DNA from 4 places in the Paenibacillus sp. 1781tsa1 genome. Region 2 is predicted to be linked to each of the others. Evidence: riboswitches for the same ligand, from Rfam matches in the RefSeq annotation. Region 2 holds a riboswitch; each other region holds the start of a gene.
The links. Region 2 has a riboswitch for thiamine pyrophosphate ahead of NKT06_RS17655 (thiamine phosphate synthase). Riboswitches for the same ligand answer to the same signal wherever they lie in the genome.
Positions count from the first base shown of each region.

Region 1: it holds a riboswitch for thiamine pyrophosphate, as region 2 does, so the genes downstream of both, thiC (phosphomethylpyrimidine synthase ThiC) here and NKT06_RS17655 (thiamine phosphate synthase) in region 2, are expected to answer to the same signal.
Region 3: it holds a riboswitch for thiamine pyrophosphate, as region 2 does, so the genes downstream of both, NKT06_RS04450 (ABC transporter ATP-binding protein) here and NKT06_RS17655 (thiamine phosphate synthase) in region 2, are expected to answer to the same signal.
Region 4: it holds a riboswitch for thiamine pyrophosphate, as region 2 does, so the genes downstream of both, NKT06_RS02300 (ABC transporter substrate-binding protein) here and NKT06_RS17655 (thiamine phosphate synthase) in region 2, are expected to answer to the same signal.

Region 1 is NZ_JAMYWY010000001.1:711,926-716,537, forward strand. It holds gene NKT06_RS03340 (alpha/beta hydrolase) at 1-41, opposite strand, end outside; gene NKT06_RS03345 (IclR family transcriptional regulator) at 401-1,144, shown strand; TPP riboswitch at 1,293-1,406, shown strand; gene thiC (phosphomethylpyrimidine synthase ThiC) at 1,829-3,610, shown strand; gene NKT06_RS03355 (hypothetical protein) at 3,761-3,904, opposite strand; gene NKT06_RS03360 (hypothetical protein) at 4,000-4,612, opposite strand, start outside.
Region 2 is NZ_JAMYWY010000001.1:4,021,646-4,026,257, reverse strand. It holds gene NKT06_RS17665 (hypothetical protein) at 1-101, shown strand, start outside; gene NKT06_RS17660 (ABC-F family ATP-binding cassette domain-containing protein) at 239-1,789, shown strand; TPP riboswitch at 1,865-1,974, shown strand; gene NKT06_RS17655 (thiamine phosphate synthase) at 2,167-2,868, shown strand; gene thiO (glycine oxidase ThiO) at 2,883-4,118, shown strand; gene thiS (sulfur carrier protein ThiS) at 4,115-4,318, shown strand; gene NKT06_RS17640 (thiazole synthase) at 4,321-4,612, shown strand, end outside.
Region 3 is NZ_JAMYWY010000001.1:983,146-987,757, forward strand. It holds gene NKT06_RS04440 (ABC transporter substrate-binding protein) at 1-140, opposite strand, end outside; gene NKT06_RS04445 (ABC transporter permease) at 295-1,107, opposite strand; gene NKT06_RS04450 (ABC transporter ATP-binding protein) at 1,094-1,861, opposite strand; TPP riboswitch at 2,038-2,140, opposite strand; gene hisC (histidinol-phosphate transaminase) at 2,249-3,370, opposite strand; gene NKT06_RS04460 (ATP-binding cassette domain-containing protein) at 3,395-4,171, opposite strand; gene NKT06_RS04465 (ABC transporter permease subunit) at 4,196-4,612, opposite strand, start outside.
Region 4 is NZ_JAMYWY010000001.1:477,461-482,072, forward strand. It holds gene NKT06_RS02290 (ABC transporter permease) at 1-111, opposite strand, end outside; gene NKT06_RS02295 (thiamine-binding protein) at 111-401, opposite strand; gene NKT06_RS02300 (ABC transporter substrate-binding protein) at 656-1,696, opposite strand; TPP riboswitch at 1,905-2,017, opposite strand; gene NKT06_RS02305 (phospholipase D-like domain-containing protein) at 2,196-3,596, shown strand; gene NKT06_RS02310 (DUF2798 domain-containing protein) at 3,728-4,237, shown strand; gene NKT06_RS02315 (MFS transporter) at 4,591-4,612, opposite strand, start outside.

The DNA of each region.
Region 1 (4,612 bases), 3.3 Mb from region 2:
TTTGTTTGCAGCGGGGCTTCGCTCTGGGATGTTGGATACATGAATGCCCCTCCTTTGAAGTTCAGTTGAAGATAACAACGACATGAAAAGAGAATTGCGTCTATTTCAGAGCCTGCTTCAGAGCGATATCTTAATGTAATATATCTTTATCGTATGTTCCAATATAGTCAAAGTCAATTGATTGAGGGCATTTGTTACGCAATTGTTATATAGTTCTTAAGATATATGGGTAACATTACCTTAGTGTGTAAATTACAGGGGATTAAGTCTTATAAAAAGGAAAAATTTACACGTTGGCATATTTCAATTTTGGCTCTTTTTGGTTTACAGATGAGACCGTTTCTCATATAATTTATGTAACCAAGTTTCATGTGATGAAACATGAGGAGGGCATTATGCCATGGAAGATCGTAAGTTAACCGTCCGGGCTGTGGAACGGGCGCTGGATATATTATTATGTTTTACCACTCGCAGTGATCTGGGACTCACCGAGATTGCCAGCCAGATCGGCCTGCACAAAAGTACAGTGCACCGTTTGATGGCTACGCTGGAGGATCGAGGGTTCGTGATCCGCGATGCAGCGACAGAGAAGTACCGACTTGGCATCCGAATCTGGGAGCTGTCGGCTCATATGTCTCGCAGTGATGATCCCGCTATTCTGCTGCTGCCTGCGATGGAGCGACTGAGAGATCGATTGGGGGAGACCGTGAGTCTGTACCTGCGTGATGGCAGTGAACGGATTCGGATTCAGGCTGTGCAAAGTGATCAGGCGATTCGCCGAGTCGCTCCCGTTGGTGTTAGACTTCCGCTGTCTGTGGGCGCTTCCAGCAAAGTCTTGATGGCGTTTGCCACGGATGAGGATCGTGAGGAACTGATGAACGGGCCGGAATGGCCGGTGTTTATTGATCCGGCGGTGTATTTGGCGCAGATGGGAGATATCCGGGATAACGGGTATGCGACAAGTTATGAGGAGCGTGAGCCGGGAGCTGCCGCGGTATCTGTACCGATTATGGATCGCAGAGGCAATATTGCAGCTGCCCTCTCGGTCTCAGGGCCTGTCAGTCGACTCTCGCAGGAGACATTGCATGAATACGCACCGGTGCTAAAGGAAGCTGCTACGCAGATGGGCCTCATGTTATCCTGATGTTGATGTAAGGTTTTTCTCCAATTGAATTGGTGTTCTGGAATATAAAGGTTGTTTTTATGTTCCGGTTGCGCTACTCTGTAATGGACGGCCCAACGGGGCCAGCTTCATTGAATATGTACGGCGGCTTATGTATGCCGCAACTTGTTAACGTTACTGGGGGAGTCCGAATTGTCCGGACTGAGACGGAATCGCATGAGATTCCGGACCCTTAGCACCTGATCTGGATCATACCAGCGTAGGGAAGTAATCGGCGATATGACCACAACCACCACATGTGTGACTCTTGCGGGACTCCGTTATGGAGCTGCAACCAGGAGCATTATTGGTGATGGACATTAAAGTCGGTTCCTTCGGGGACCGGCTTTTTTATATACAGTGAACGGGCGAGATAATACACATTCCATGGACTGCTTTTTCAATAACCTGCGAAAGTGGGCTTGGATGAAGAGAGATGTCATCACAGGTTCATGATCTGTGGTACCCTCCGTTCTGTCGTTAACTGTACATGAATAATGTCTCCCCCTTGGTCTGGTGTAGGATCGCTCTTTCTTCTCTGCGCTCTGCATGATTTGGGATAGGTGCGTAAGCGAGCTGATGACGATACCAACCAAACCAAGTGAACGAACACGGAGGAGGAGACGAGTAAACATGAGTACAGGAAATCAAACAGAACAACAAGCGATGGAACAGGAACATAACGGTCAGCAGGTGGAAAAGGAAACAAGCGCGGCCGGACGGGTTCAGCCCTTTCCGGGCAGCCGCAAAGTCTACATTCAGGGCTCACGGCCGGACATAGCTGTACCGGAGCGTGAGATAGCCCTTCATGACACGAATACTCCCCAAGGGGTGGAGCATAACGAACCGCTGCGTGTCTACGATACGAGCGGCCCCATGACGGATCCCGCATTTCATGCGGATATCCGTGCAGGTCTGCCAACCCTGCGCACCCGCTGGATCACAGAGCGTGGCGATGTCGAAGCTTATCAGGGCCGTACGGTTAAACCGGAGGATAACGGATTAAAGCCCGGCGGAAAGAGAGCCGGCGCCGAAGAGTACCCCGGATTACGTGGCAAACCCCTGCGGGCACAGAGCGGACGCTGCGTGACCCAGATGCACTACGCGAGGCAGGGAGTCATTACGGCAGAGATGGAATTCGCCGCCATTCGTGAGGGCGTGGAACCGGAATTTGTACGGCAGGAGCTGGCGAGTGGACGGGCGATTCTGCCATCCAACATCAACCATCCGGAGAGTGAGCCAATGTTGATCGGTCGTCATTTTCACGTGAAGATCAATGCTAACATTGGTAATTCTGCCGTATCCTCTTCCATCGAGGAAGAGGTCGAGAAGATGTCTTGGGCGGTACGCTGGGGATCGGATACCGTGATGGATCTGTCCACAGGTAAAAACATTCATACTACCCGGGAATGGATCATCCGTAATTCACCGGTGCCGATTGGTACGGTGCCGCTGTATCAGGCGCTGGAGAAGGTGAATGGAGAGGCTGAAGCGCTGACCTGGGAATTATACCGTGACACGCTCATTGAGCAGGCAGAGCAGGGCGTGGACTACTTTACGATTCATGCAGGCGTGCTGCTGCGTTATATCCCTATGACTGCCAAGCGGATGACAGGCATTGTGTCCCGGGGCGGTTCCATTATGGCAGCATGGTGCCTTGCGCATCATCAGGAGAATTTTTTGTACACTCATTTTGAAGAAATCTGCGAGATTATGAAAAGGTATGATGTGGCTTTTTCGCTGGGAGATGGACTTCGTCCAGGCAGTATCTACGATGCGAATGATGAAGCACAGATGGCGGAACTGGCTACGCTCGGGGAACTGACGCAGATCGCATGGAAGCATGATGTGCAGGTGATGATCGAAGGGCCGGGTCACGTGCCGATGCATAAGATCAAAGAGAATGTGGATCTGCAGATGGAGATATGCCAAGAGGCACCGTTCTACACACTTGGACCACTGACGACCGACATTGCCCCGGGATACGACCATATTACGTCCGCCATTGGTGCGGCCATGATTGGCTGGTTTGGCACGTCGATGCTCTGTTATGTTACGCCAAAAGAACATTTGGGCCTGCCCAACAAGGATGATGTGCGGGAAGGGGTCATCGCCTACAAGATCGCAGCTCATGCCGCTGATCTGGCAAAAGGCCATCCGCGTGCTCAACGCCGCGATGACGCATTGTCCAAGGCACGGTTCGAGTTCCGCTGGCGTGACCAGTTCAACCTTTCGCTGGACCCGGAACGGGCGCTGTCCTACCATGATGAGACGCTACCGGCAGAAGGGGCCAAAGAAGCTCATTTCTGCTCCATGTGCGGACCTAAGTTCTGTAGCATGCGCATTACGCAGGACATTCGTGCTTACGCTGCTGAACAGAAATTGCCTGAAGACGAGGCCGTAGCCGCAGGGATGCAGGCGAAGGCTGAGGAGTACCGGATGCGGTAGGTGAGATTGGAGATTGATAGTGTAGCCCAATAAAAAACAGTTCATCACATACAATGAGTGATGAACTGTTTTTTTGTTTGTAGCCTTCAGATTAGCTCTATTGGATTTAACTGAATATTGGCCGTCTTTCACAGATATCTATACTATAGTTTACTTCATTTTACTCCAAATTCGAAACAGAATACCTGCAATGACAAACAGTATGCCGTCCGCTAGTTTAAGACTTCCACCGTAGATAAACGCAGAACAGGCCAAGCCTATAATAAACAAAATTAGAATGTATAAGTAACGCACTAGCATTCACTCCTCTACAATAAATGGAACTGTGCTTAACATATCTTAAGAGTGTGAATCTAATAAGATATAATGTTCTTAATACTCAGAGTAAATTAATAGTAGAAATCTTTTAGTGTTCCTCTGGAATCATTATTGGCTGAGCCCGAAAAACTAACGCTCAAAGCTCCAAAAGATAATCCAACACTACCAGAACCTTTAATATGATAATAATTGGATTGTATCTGGGAGAGACCACTTTGATTTCCTTGCTTTTTATGTTCTATTGTAAAGACAGCGGCGGCAACCTGTTCTGTTATAATAATGCCCCCTTTGAGATCAGCATTGAATCCAACACCACTCTCACCAGTATATGAAAAATTACGTCCACTTCCTAAAGTTGTAAAAGTAGAGTTCCCACTGTACTTAACTTTATCTTCATAATATGCAGAACCTGGGACGGCTCTCCAAATATCTTTATCGAAAGAAGCGCCATAGGCATCGGATAAACGCCATACAGGCATTGATTTCCATTTGCCCGTTAATGCAACCATAAATCTTTCACGATTATCAACGTTATCAGTTCGAACTACGGTTATATAATAATCAAATTGATCATCCTTGATATTTCCGAGTGGTCCAACCTCTCCGTTGAATTCAGGTGTTGAGGCTTTTTCATGAGCCACTACTTCAATTGATCCATCTTCTTTCGAAAGACTTTTCTTAAAC
Region 2 (4,612 bases):
CCTCCACATGTGGTAATGGTTACCGTGCTGAAGAGGTGTTCACAGACGCAAGACAAGCAGCTGCACAAGGTTATTTCGAATATAAATGCTCTAATCGTTAGGGAAGCCTGTATGAAAAATCATGGAAGAGGTTCCTGAACTGTTTACATTACTTTCAGAAAAGATGAGACCTGTGCTAGAATAGGGTTTCGGAACAATAATAAAAGTAATGTCTAATAGATAGGAGCAACCTCATCTTATGAGTTTATTGTCAGTAGAGAACGTGAGTCACAATTTTGGAGATCGCACGTTATTTAAAAATGTATCGTTTCGTTTACTCGCCGGAGAGCGCGTAGGACTTGTTGGTGCCAATGGTGTGGGTAAATCCACATTAATGAACATCCTTACCGGTAAATTGCTTAAAGATAGTGGAAAAGTGGAATGGACACCTAAGGTCCGTTATGGATATCTGGATCAGCACACAAAGCTTACGCCAGGCAAAACCATTCGTGACGTGCTTAAGGATGCATTCCTTCCGTTACTTGAATTGGAAAAAGAAATGATGAATATTACGGACCAGATGGCAGATGCAGATCCAGATAAGCTGGAGCAGTTGCTGGAAGAGATGGGCGATATTCAGGAACAACTGGAACAGGGCGACTTTTATCTGATTGACGTAAAAGTGGAAGAGATGGCCAATGGTCTTGGTTTGTCCGCAATTGGTCTTGATCGGGATGTCGCAGCTCTAAGTGGTGGACAACGTACCAAGGTGCTACTTGCCAAGCTTCTGCTCGAGAAACCTACAGCTCTTTTGCTGGATGAGCCGACCAACTATCTGGATGTAGAGCACATTGAATGGCTGTCACGTTACCTAAAGGATTACCCGCACGCATTTCTCCTAATCTCCCATGACACGGAATTCATGAATGAAGTCGTAAATGTCATTTATCATTTGGAATTTGCCAAATTAACGAGATATGCAGCGAACTATAACAAGTTCCTTGAGATGGCTGATATGAATAAAGCCCAGCATATTGATGCATACGAGAAGCAGCAAGAGTACATCAAGAAGCAGGAAGATTTCATTCAGCGTAACAAGGCACGTGCTTCAACTTCAGGTCGAGCGAAGAGCCGGGAGAAACAGCTGGACAGAATTGAACGTATTGATCGCCCAGATGAAGCGGCCAAACCAACGTTCAAATTCAAGGATGCCCGCGCGAGCAGCAAAACGGTCTTTGAGGGCATTGATTTTGAAATTGGATACACGTATCCTTTGCTGCCCAAAATGACGATGACGATTGAACGTGGTGAGAAAATTGCCATCGTAGGCTGTAATGGTGTGGGTAAATCTACACTGCTAAAAACCATCCTGGGAAAAATATCTCCACTGAGTGGAAAGACTTTCTTGGGAGATTATCTCGAAACGGCCTATTTCGAGCAGGAGGTTCGTGCTGGAAATATTACGCCGATCGAGGATGTCTGGAATGAGTTTTCACATTTGACTCAGAATGAGGTTCGGGGTCATCTTGCTCGCTGCGGGTTGAAAAATGAGCACATTACTCGCCCGCTTAACATGCTGAGTGGTGGAGAACAGGCCAAGGTTCGTTTATGCAAACTCTTAATGCGTGAAAGCAACTGGATTTTATTCGATGAGCCAACGAACCATCTGGATGTCACAGCCAAAGCGGAGTTGCAACGGGCCTTGAAAGAATTTAAGGGAACGGTGTTACTGGTATCTCATGAACCTGATTTCTACGAGGGTTGGGTCACCAAAACATGGAATGTCGAGGAATGGTCTGAGAAAAACTAGACGATTGAAGACAATGTTTAACAGAAATGACGGTGACAAAAAAATCCGTCTATGGTAACATAGGCTACAACTTCATATGAACACTAGGGGGGCCGCACGATGCGGCTGAGATGGAAGAATGCGATTCCGGACCCTTTGCACCTGATCTGGATCATACCAGCGTAGGGAAGTGGCGAGCGCGTTTCAGTGAATGACGTGAGCAAACGGCAACTCGAAAAGATTTCAACCGTCTGCTTAGCGAATTGAAACATGCAGTTGCGTGTATATCGTTAAGGCTATAGGTCTTTAGCTGTATTGCACGAAATGAACTGTATGCATCAGTCAGTCATCTGGATATATAATTAATACGCAGCCACTCCCCTACGGGAGTGGCTTTTTTGTGTTTTCATAGCATTCACGCCTGGAAGGAAAGGGAGGGTACGGCAATTTTTCATGAACATGTTCACGAATCATTTGAATTGCATGTTGTATCTACGGGGGCAGGAGATCGATCATCTTTTGTAAAAGCAGCCAAGGACGTTTGGCCATGGGTGGACTATATTCACATACGAGAGAAACAACTTACATGGCAAGACAAGATCGGTTGGGCTGAAAGTCTGCGTAGCGTTGGCGTTCCATCTTGTCGCATCGTTATCAATGGTTCAGAATTGCCTTCACAGAATGCCATCTATGGCGGTGTACATTGGGGGCAAGAGGCTTTGCGCAAGTACAACTCCTACAATGCTGTCATAAGCAAAATGCAGCGACTTCGTCTGGGTGTATCTGTTCATTCCATCGATGAGGCAAAAATCGCTGAAGAACAGGGAGCCGATTACCTTTTCTTCGGGCATATCTACTCAACCAACAGTAAGCCAGATCTTGAACCAAGAGGATTATATGCTCTTGATGAAATATGCAGAGGTGTCTCCATTCCTGTCATGGCGATCGGGGGTATAAAGCCGGGAAATATTCACGCGATTCGCTCTGCGGGCGCACAGGGAGTCGCTGTGATCTCGAATGTATGGGCGAGCGATTCACCGGATCGGGCCGCTGCATCATTAAGGCAGGCTATCCTTGCTACAAGAAGTCTGAGCCGCTGAAAGGAGATGAGAGGATGAAAGAGATCGTAACGGGTCAGAACAGGAATCATTTCAGTCATCAACTGAAATCTGAAACGGAATCAAGAAGCAAAAGTGTAACAAATAATCCGGATAAGATTCATGCAGAAACGATTATTGTAGGCGGAGGCGTTGTTGGTTGTGCCATTGCATATGAGATTGCTTCCCGTGGACAGGATGTTTTGTTGCTGGAGCGTTCGGCGATTGCGAGAGGCACTTCTTGCGCAGCGGCTGGAATGCTGGCGGCGGATAGTGAGGATTTTGCTCATCCTTTAATGGCTAAGCTTGCCAGGCAGAGTAGAGAGTTACTTATTGAGCAACAAGTGCTAATGGATACCCTCAGCGGGGTTAAGATTGGCCTGCAACGCCATGGATTCCTAACCCCGTTTCGATCATACAGCGAATTAAGCCGCTATAAGAACAATCGAAATTCTGCTCTGTCTGCTGATGAGGTATGGTGGGATCGTTCGGTTGTGCAACAAGAGGCAACATGGCTTAACAGAGATACGTATGGAGCCTACTACAGACCTTACGAGAGTGAGATTCTTCCATTCCATCTAACGAAGGCATACGCTGAATCCGCTCAAGCATTGGGAGCGCGTGTTATGGAGGACATACAGGGTATACGTGTGCTAGCAAACGAACAAGGCGTGCAGGGGATCACCACATCGATCGGCGAGATGAAATGCAAACATGTCATTATAGCCGCTGGATTACAGAGTGAAAAGTTGATGAGACATGTGAATCTGAGCTTACCTGTGTGGTCGGTAAAAGGAGAAATAGCCGCCGTTCAGTTCTCAGATGAACATGCAGGGTACAGACCTGACAGAACGGTGTATGCAGAGGATATCTATATTGTTCCCAAAGCCAATGGCGAAGTTTGGCTCGGGGCAACCAGTCTGCCAGGCAGAACGGACCTGAACGTTTCTGTACAGAGTGTTCAGAAGTTGCTAACAGCGGCTACCTACTGGGTACCTGGGATGAAAGAAGCGCGATTCATGCGAGCGTGGGCAGGCGTAAGACCGGCAACTCCAGATGGGCTGCCTTATATTGGTGAATGCAAGAGTATACCCGGGCTGTTCGCCGCCTGTGGGCATTACCGTAACGGTATCTTGCTTAGTGCGATAACAGGCAGACTTATCGCGGAGTTGCTCGCTGGCAAAAGCTCAGAAGAACTCGGAATTGAGGCGCTGAGTCCTGAGCGATTGAACAGAAAGGGAGTGGTGCAATGAATATCATTGTTAATGGTCAACGGATGGAGATTGATGACGGATTGAATCGTGTAGATAAACTGCTCCATTCATTTGACCTGCAAGTCAAGACTGTAGTTGTTGAGCTGAACAGGCATATCTTAACGCGTGAGTACCATGAGTCAACGACATTAAGAGAAGGCGATCGAATCGAGATTGTACATTTTGTAGGAGGCGGTTGATGATGTTGAACATCGGTAAATATACGTTTGAGTCCAGATTGTTGCTCGGAACAGGCAAGTTTTCGGATCTTGAAGTGCAAAGTCAGGCTGTGGATGCATCTGGAACGGAAGTTTTAACCTTTGCTGTTCGCCGTCTGAATCTGGAGGAACGTAACCAGAAGCACTTCCTGGATACATTGGATCTGGACCAATACACTCTTCTTCCGAATACGGCTGGGGCTTCCACAGCGGAAGAGGCAGTGCGGATCGCCGAGCTTGCGCGGGCTTCGGGACTTTGTGATATGATAAAAGTCG
Region 3 (4,612 bases), 3.0 Mb from region 2:
GGATCTATTTGCTGTGCGTTGGTTGCGGAATCTGTTGTTGGCGTATTTTGGTTGGTGCCTGCGGGGCTACATCCGCTAACAATCAGCAACAGGATTACGAGCATGATGGGAAGCAGGGAGTGTATACCTTTGTTATTCATAATGGAAGTTCCTCATTTCATTGTTTAAGGTTTGTAGGAAATGAACAGCAGGATGTTAACGGACAACGTGATGACTGAAACATAACTGCTGATATGTGAAAAAAGTGTTTGGAAATCATACTTCCTATCATTAAATCGGGTTCACTCTCAAAGATTATCCGGTCTTTCTTTTGCCTCCATGACGGGGTGTGTTAAACCGTTTTTCCAGCCAGGCAATCAGTACAAACAAAACGATCCCGAGCAGGGATAACAGCACAATAGCGGCGAACATCGCGTCCGTGTTCATGTTGCTGGACATGCGGCGGCTGAAGTATCCGAGACCTTTGCTGCCACCGAGCCATTCGCCAATCGTTGCACCAACCACGCAGTACACCACAGACATCTTTAGTCCCGAGAAAAAAGAGGGAAGTGCCAGTGGAACCTGGAGTTTGCAAAAAATATCCCACTTGCTGGCCCCCATGGTGAGCAGCAGTTCACGCTGCTCTGGATCACCCTGGCGCAGGCCATCATAGGTACTCACCACAATGGGGAAGAAGGCGATTAGGAATACCACCGCGACTTTGCTCCACAGCGTGTAGCCAAACCATAGGATGAAGACGGGGGACAGGGCAATCAGCGGGATCGTCTGACTGATTACGATGAAGGGATATAACGCTTTTTCAATCGACCGATTCATATGCATTCCCGTTGCAAGTGCAATTCCTGCACCAATGGACAAGCCAAAACCAACGACAACCTCCATCAAGGTAGCAGGCAGATGTGTGGCCAGCAGGAGGTAGCGATGCTCATACAGGGAGCTGGCAATCGCCGTTGGGGCTGGAATGATGAAGGAGGGTACCCATCCCATACGTACAATCCACTCCCAGAAGACAAGCAGCAAGAGCATGAGCCAAAGAAACAGACCATAACGGGCAAGCCAACGCCTTACGTTATCCTTCATGCAGTCTCCCAAGTTACCTTCTCGCATGCAATTGTTCCTCCAGTCGTCGTCTCATCTGAACGAGCGCCGGTTCGTAGATCATGTCCGAATGTCTTGGACGTGGCAAAGGTACCGTCAAATCCTGTAGCTGTTGGCCTTGGCGCCCAGGAGTTAACAGGATAATCCGATCACTGAGAAGCAGGGCCTCTTCAATGTCATGTGTAATGAACAACACGGTTTTACCCAGGCCTTCCCAGAGCTCCAGCAGCCAGCGATGCATCTCCCGTTTGGTTAAGGCATCGAGTGCACCGAATGGTTCATCCAGCAGCATGAGTTGGCCACCTGTCAGCAAAGTACGAAGCAGCGCGACACGCTGGCGCATGCCACCCGACAGCTCGTCCGGGTAAGCATGCGCGTAGCCGGATAAGCCAAATCTGTCGAGCCCTGCCAGAATGTCCGCGCGAATTCTTCCCTTATCCTGCCGCTCTGGAGCAAGTTCAGCGGGGAGCATGCAATTCTCCATGACGGTTCGCCAGGATAACAGGAGGTCCTTTTGTGGCATATAGGCCACCTGCCCCAGTCGCTTTCCTTCAGGGACCCAAGGAATTTCTATGGTTCCATGGGTTGGCTCAAGCAGGCCTGCCAGCAGCTTGAAAAGGGTGCTTTTACCGGAGCCGCTGGAGCCGATGAGCGAGACGAATTCGCCGTTGGCTACACGCATCGACACATTGGAGAGCACGGGGGAATCCCTTTTTCCCGGGAAAGCGTAGCTCATGTTGTGAATGGTTATGTTATTATCCATCTCGTTCTGTTCCCCCTTGTTATTCCAAATTCAACTTCAAACTGCGGAATCTTTAATTACACCTTCTGATCTGCCCGCAGAACGCGAAAAAGACCCACCCATTTCCGGAGAAATGAGTGGGTCTGTAAGTTCAATTCACATTAAATTTCATCATCAACATGAAAAAATCCGCTTACTGAGAGGCCGCTCCACTTCCCTCCGCTGGTATGATCCAGATCAGGTTCAAAGGGTCCGAATAGTCATATTCGTCTCAGCCGCAAGGCTCCCCTAGTGCAAAAGTTCAAGATATGCAGTTGTGTGTTCAGCATATATCACATGCAAGTGGAATGTAAAGGGGGTGCTTGGAAAGAATGTGAGTACTGTAAGTTAGAAAAGTAACCCAGGATTCTAACCGCTTGAATGTAACAGCGAATCAAGCTGACCGATCAGACGGACAATCTGCTCAGGCGTGCCAATCGTAATCCGAAGCCAGGTAGGCATACCGAATTCGGTACCGCCGCGGACAGAGATGCCTCTGTTCAACAATTCTTGGGTAATCGGGCCACTATCCTGCAGCAGATCAACCATGATGAAATTCGTTTCGGAAGGGATGTAGGGTAAGTTCCACTGATCAAAGGATTGCATTAACGTTTCCCGTCCCTGACGATTGTAATCCAGGCAATGAGAGACAAATTCATGATCATCCAGACTGGCCGAAGCAGCGGCTTGGGATGTGGCTGTCAGACTGATGGGCAGCTTGACCCGGTTAATGCCTTCAATGATACTTTCATTCCCGATGCCATATCCGATTCGTAGGCCGGCAAGTCCATATATTTTGGAGAAGGTCCGTAAAATAATCAGATTATTGTACTGCTCCAGCAGCTTAACCGTATCAGGATAATCTTCACTTTCCGCGAATTCATAATACGCTTCGTCCAGGACAACCACGACATGGGAGGGAACATGTTCGAGTAAACCAAGTAAGGCATCTGCCGTGAAAATGGTTCCGGTCGGATTATTCGGATTGCAAAGCCAAATAATTCGGGTAGAAGCATTAATCCGTTGCCGGAATTGCTCCAGGTCCAGCGAATGGTTGACCAAAGGTACTTCATGAATGACCCCGCCTGCCAGCAGCGTAGCACCCTTATACCAATTAAAGGAGGGGACCGGAATGAGTGATTCCTCGCCGGGATTAAGATATGCTTGGGCGGTCAGAGTCAGGAGCTCGAATGATCCACTGCCAAATACCAGTTGGGAGGTACGAACACCCAGACGTTCCGCAAGTTTATCACGCAGCAGTTGGCTGGAACCATCGGGGTATTGTGCCAAAAGATCGGAGCCCAGCGATCTGACCGCTTCGGCTGCAAGGGGAGAAGATCCAAACGGATTCTCGTTCGCTGCGAGTCGATCGACACTTTCCAATCCCAACTCCCGCCGAATCTGTTCCATGGATTTGGCAGGTGTATAGGCTGGAATTTGATTTAACAGGTCTTTGACAGGAGGAGAGGGAACAGGTGAGAGGGATTGCATGATCATACCTTCTTTCCAGTGGAATTAGATCGAGAATGATATCTGTTTCTGGGCAATCTGCTGTGCTGTTTCTTGTGGAGGAGTCAACAACCGATTCAGAATCAGATTTTCAAAATGAGCAAACCCGCTGTCCCGAACGCGTGGCCGCTCCAGCGTAATTCGGGTATCCATCGTTATATGACCGTCCTCAATTAACAGCACCCTGTCAGCCAGCGCGACCGCCTCACTGACATCATGCGTGACCAGAATGACAGTCAGACCTTCTTCTACCCACAAGCGTTCGATTAATTGCTGCATCTCAATACGGGTCAATGCATCCAATGCACCGAGCGGTTCATCCAGCAGCAATAATCGCGGATGACTTGCGAGTGCCCGTGCCAAGGCGACACGTTGTTTTTGCCCGCCTGATAATACTCCTGGCCAGTCACCTTCACGCTCTCCAAGTCCTACATTGCGAAGCGACTGGCGTGCATCCTCCTTGTTCTTGTCGGGGATGCCCAGCCGTACATTGTCGAGCACGGATTTCCAAGGCAGCAGCCGGGCTTCCTGAAACAGAAATCGTGTCTCAGGTGCTGTAGTGCCAAGCTTTCTGTTACCCAGCATAATGCTTCCGGAAGAGGGGGGTTCCAGCCCGGCGATCAGACGCAGCAGCGTACTTTTGCCACAGCCGCTTCGTCCAACGATGGCTACAAACTCCCCTTGTCTTACACTGACGTTGATGTCGGATAGAATCGTGCGCTGATCATACGATTTCTGGACCCCATGCACTTGAAGAAAGGGGCTGATCTGACTTGTGCTCATGGATTCATTCACGCTCCTTTGGCTTTACTTGCGGGATAAAGCCGGGTTCCAGCGCAGCCAGCGCCGTTCCAGCCATTTGGCGATGGTATCGGACAACTTGCCCAGCAGGGCATATAGCAGAATACTTAAGACAATTACGTCCATTTGCATGAATTCCCGCGCGTTCATCGCCATGTATCCAATCCCGGCATCCGCCGCAACCGTCTCGGCTACGATGAGTGTCAGCCACATGATGCCAAGTGCATAGCGAATGCCCACCAGAATGGAAGGCAATGCACCAGGCAGGATAATGTCCTTATAGAGGGACCAACGGCTGAGTCCATATACTTTGCCCATTTCAATCAGACCGGGATCGACCGAACGTATGCCATGGAACGTATTCAGATATACCGGAAAGAACACCCCCAGGGAAACGAGAAATAATTTGGCTTCTTCTCCGAT
Region 4 (4,612 bases), 3.5 Mb from region 2:
TGGCAGCATCCATTTCTCGATATGGAACAGGGAGACGGCTCCCTGCCATATCCCTATAAAGAGAATAACCGCCACAATGGGCGGCCATACATTTTTCCAATAGGCATGCATTAGCGATATTTCTCCGTCAGGGTATCCATGCTGAAGCCAGCAGGGCTATGGGCGATCTTGATCTGGGAGATGATGCTTGGGCTGCCAGCCTCGACGAGTACTTCGTGCATTTTGCGGACAACCTCTAGCAGTTCCTCCAGTTCCCCCTCCATCGTGGTGTCGAGCGCGTTCACCTGATATTTCAATCCAGATTGCTGAATAACTTCAATGGCGCGATCTACATAAGGATAAGAGTTCTCGCCATTTGGCGTTTTCGGAATAACCTGAATGCTAAGTAGTGTACTTGCCATGAGAGATCACGGCTCCTTTCGTGATAAATTGCATGAATTGAACCAGGTTTACACTTATCACTCCGATTGCAGTACCCTCTTCCGATCACTGTTATCCCCGGATTTCTTTAATGAATTCTAATGGAGGAAATCCGGGGATAGCATATGCTTCCGAAGGAGCTTTCTTTCAGAAAGCTTTTAGGTGAGCGCTTCGCTTCTTCAGATGGGTTCTGCACTCTTCGTTCTTGTGTAAAAAAGTTAAACTTAAGCAATTTTTATTGGGGTAAAAACGCGTTCGTATATGCTTTGCTCACGTCGACCTGTTCATCCAGCAGTTTTTTGCTAAACATCCAGTCGGTGTAGTTCTGCCACACTTCCTGTTTTTGTTCTCCCCAGCGCGGGGCGTCATCTGTGTACTTCGGACTCAGCCATTTCTGGCTTGCCAGTACCAGGTCCTTATCCAGATCTGGTACAGCCTTGATTAGAATGTTCGCGGCGTCTTCGGGATGATCAATCGCATACTGATATCCTTCCGAAGTAGCCTTCAGGAATGCTTTCACCAGCTCAGGATCGTTCTGAATCGTCTGCTCGTTGGTTACGAGAACAGGCGTGTAGTAATCCAGTGCATCTGAATAATCCTTCACATATAACATGTCGATCGGTTCTCCGCGCAGTTCAGCTTCAATCCCCGTCCAGGCGTAGAAAATCCATGCAAAATCAATATCCCGTTTCACTGCGGTGAAAAAGTCGGCATCACCCATGTTAATGTTTTTTACTTTGGATACATCCGCGCCTTCGCCTTCCATAATGGATTGCATCACCGCTTCTTCTACAGGGGAACCCCAGCCGCCATAGGTTTTGCCTTCAAAATCTTTTGGTGATTTAATATTCCGATCCGCGGGAGCAGCAAACCCGGATGTATTATGCTGAATAACCGCTGCGATGGAGACGAGTGGAACACCTTGTGTGCGGGCTTGAGTTACACTTTCCTGATAACTTACGCCGAACGGCACTTCATTGGATGCAACCATCGTATCTGCGCCACCGGCACCTGGTTGAACAATCTCCACGTTCAAGCCTTCGGCCTTATAAAAACCTTGATCTACAGCCGCATACAAGCCGGTATGATTCGTATTTGGTGTCCAGTCGAGCACGACTTTAATATCCTTCAAGGCAGCCGTGCCACCTTCGTTGCTGCTTTCCGTATTCGTGTTGCCGTTCTGTTCTGCTGGGGCAGCTTCTTTGCCGCCACATGCGGCCACAGTCACCAGTAGTACACATAAGAGCAACAGTCCCATTGTTTTACGCCATTTCATCTGTGATTCTCTCCTTCGGTATGTCCGGCCGGGTGGCACGGGGTACTCCTTGGCTTCATATCCAATCATCTTGCATAAATCGACAGATTTATACCAGTTGGATCTGGATGACTTATTTTTGTTTGGATAAATAAAACAAAAAAAAGCGTCCCGTAATCCGGGACGCGTGCAGGCGTTAGAGAGGTGGCGTCCAGCCAAAGGGCTGTGCCATTTCGATATACTCCGATTCCTACGCTGGCATGATCCAGATCAGGTCTAAGGGTTAGTATCTTGGTGGGATACACTCTCAGCCGGCCAATTCCGACTCCCCTGGGAAACTATGAAGTTACGGGCATTACTAGGTGTAATTATAGGCCAGAGGCCCATTCGTGTCCAGTCAGGAACTGGATGGGGAGACACCGGAGCAGCTTGATTAATTTAAACAACATAATTTAGATACAAAAGGAGATAGTACTGCTATACAAATAAATACTTTTACATAAAAATGGGGGAGTACTGAATGATCCTTAAAACCATAATCGCAATGATTCTGTGCTATAGTGCCTACGTTTTTTTCACAGCTTATCTTTTATTTTTGGTTCCGTCTCCATCAAGTATTGAAAATACAGATGTGCAAAAATCGTTAACAGAAGGAAGTACAACAGATCGCGTAATGCTTTTGGAGGATGGCTTTCAATCGGGACAGGTGAGAATCCAGACCATTCGAGAGGCAAAAACAAGCATCGACCTGGCGTATTACTCCATCCAAAAAGGAAAAACATCTCAACTCTTTTTTGCTGCTTTATTCGATGCGGCTGATCGGGGTGTTCAAGTTCGAATCATTTTAGACGGGATTTTTCACAGCATGCGTGGAGAATTGCGTGATATTCCGGATGCCATTGCAGCTCACCCCAATGTGGAATTGAGATATTATGAACCACTCCACCTATTTATGCCATGGACCTGGCATAATCGTCTGCATGACAAGATCCTTCTTGTCGACAACACATATGGCATCATTGGCGGCCAAAATATTGGTGATAAATACATGGCATTGCAACCCCCAAAAGACTATGTTTTCGATCGGGATGTCCTTGTTTACAATCCAAACGATAATACAAACAGCACGGTTGTTGAAATGAAACAATATATAGATCAGTTATGGAACCATCCATTCACCAAACCAGAAAAACATGCAAAACGTCAGCATCATGCAAAAGGGTTAAAAGAGCTGGCTCAGCTGGCAGAGTTATATAAAGAAGCACAAGCTCAGAGTGATCCTTTTGTTAAAGTGTTGCCAAAGGAATGGGTTCGAGGAGCGCTTCATTCCGACCACGTTGCTTTCATTCACAATCCAATCAAAAGGCTGTATAAAGACCCGATCATGTGGAGAACATTTGTTCATTTCGCCAATCAAGCAAACTCGAAAGTGTACCTTCAGACGCCATATGCCATTCCTACCAAGAAAATGGAGAAAGCAGTACATCTGTCGATGAATCCAAAAGCAGAATGGGTCATGCTGACCAATTCAATCCAGCAAACCCCTAACCCTTTGGCTTTCGCGGGATACTTAAGCTCTAAGGAACGGTTGCTTGATACCAGTCTGGCCATTTATGAATACGAAGGCCCTTATTCCATACACGGCAAATCATTTGTCATGGATGATTACCTCAGCATGGTTGGTTCGTATAATCTTGATCCCAGATCTGCCTTTCTAAATACCGAATCCGCTGTGGTCATTTCCGGTTCTGCATTCGCCAACCAACTAACAGAGGCTATGGATATCAAACGTGCACATAGTACACTCGCGGTTAAAGGTGAGCATCCAGCAGAATCTACGAATCAGAAAGGCTCTGTTTTCAAACGAATAGCAATCACAGCTTTATCCAAACTGTCTTTTCTCTGGAAATTTATGTTGTAGAAAAAATCGCATTCTCTTGAGATTGAATTTTTCTCCAGTTCATCTAAACTTGAAAACCAGATTTGTTCACGGAATGTTCACTTATGTGGAGGGGTTCATCATCTCTATAATTACGAAGGTAAACAGAGAGGATGAGAGAATTGCCAATAAGCAAGAAGGAACAGATTGTTTTCGGATTAATGATGTGTACAGGAATGGTCGCCATCATGATGACTTTCAATTTATGGCACAGTGGGTTACTTGGCAAGATGTCCGCGCTTGATATATTGCTTCAATTCATACTGTGTTTTGTCATTGCGTTCCTGGTGGAGTCCTTTATTGTTGGACCTTTAGCAAGAAAAATTGCATTTTCCTTACCTTTTGACAAGTCCAACAGTATCTTGGGCGTGCTCGCTATGTCATTTTTCATGGTGATTGGCATGGTTCTGATCATGTCTTTGTACGGAATGATTTCAGCATATCTCGCGGACCAATTAAATGGGGCATCCTTACTTCGTACGTACCTTCATACAATTGCTCATAACTTCAGTCTGGCACTTCCATATCAGTTGATCATTCTGGGGCCACTCGTCCGATATGTATTCGGTAAATTCATCAAGAGCAACGGGCCTGTCATGCCTGCTATTAACAAAAGTGTGTAATTCCGATGAGCCTAAAGTATTTCCTGGGCAATCTTGTGCAAATGAATAGAGCGTAACGAATCGAGAACATCTTATTCGGCCAGTTTTTAGGGGATGAAAAATGTAACGAATCTCAGCGGCGTTATTATGCTAAGAAACTGCAACGAGACCTCCATTTGAAGCTGATTATTTAGAATAAGATCTCTAGGATTCGTTAGATTTCAAATATGCGGAAATGGAGATGAGTAGCGTGTACTAGGTTCGTTAGAACAAAATAATGCTAAACAAAATGTCCACCGCCAAAGTCATGGAGGTGGACATCTCAATCTCTATCATAGGTATCTAGCTCTCAGGTAAGGATGGACCCATAGCTGTTAAGTCGCTGGATCGACCACA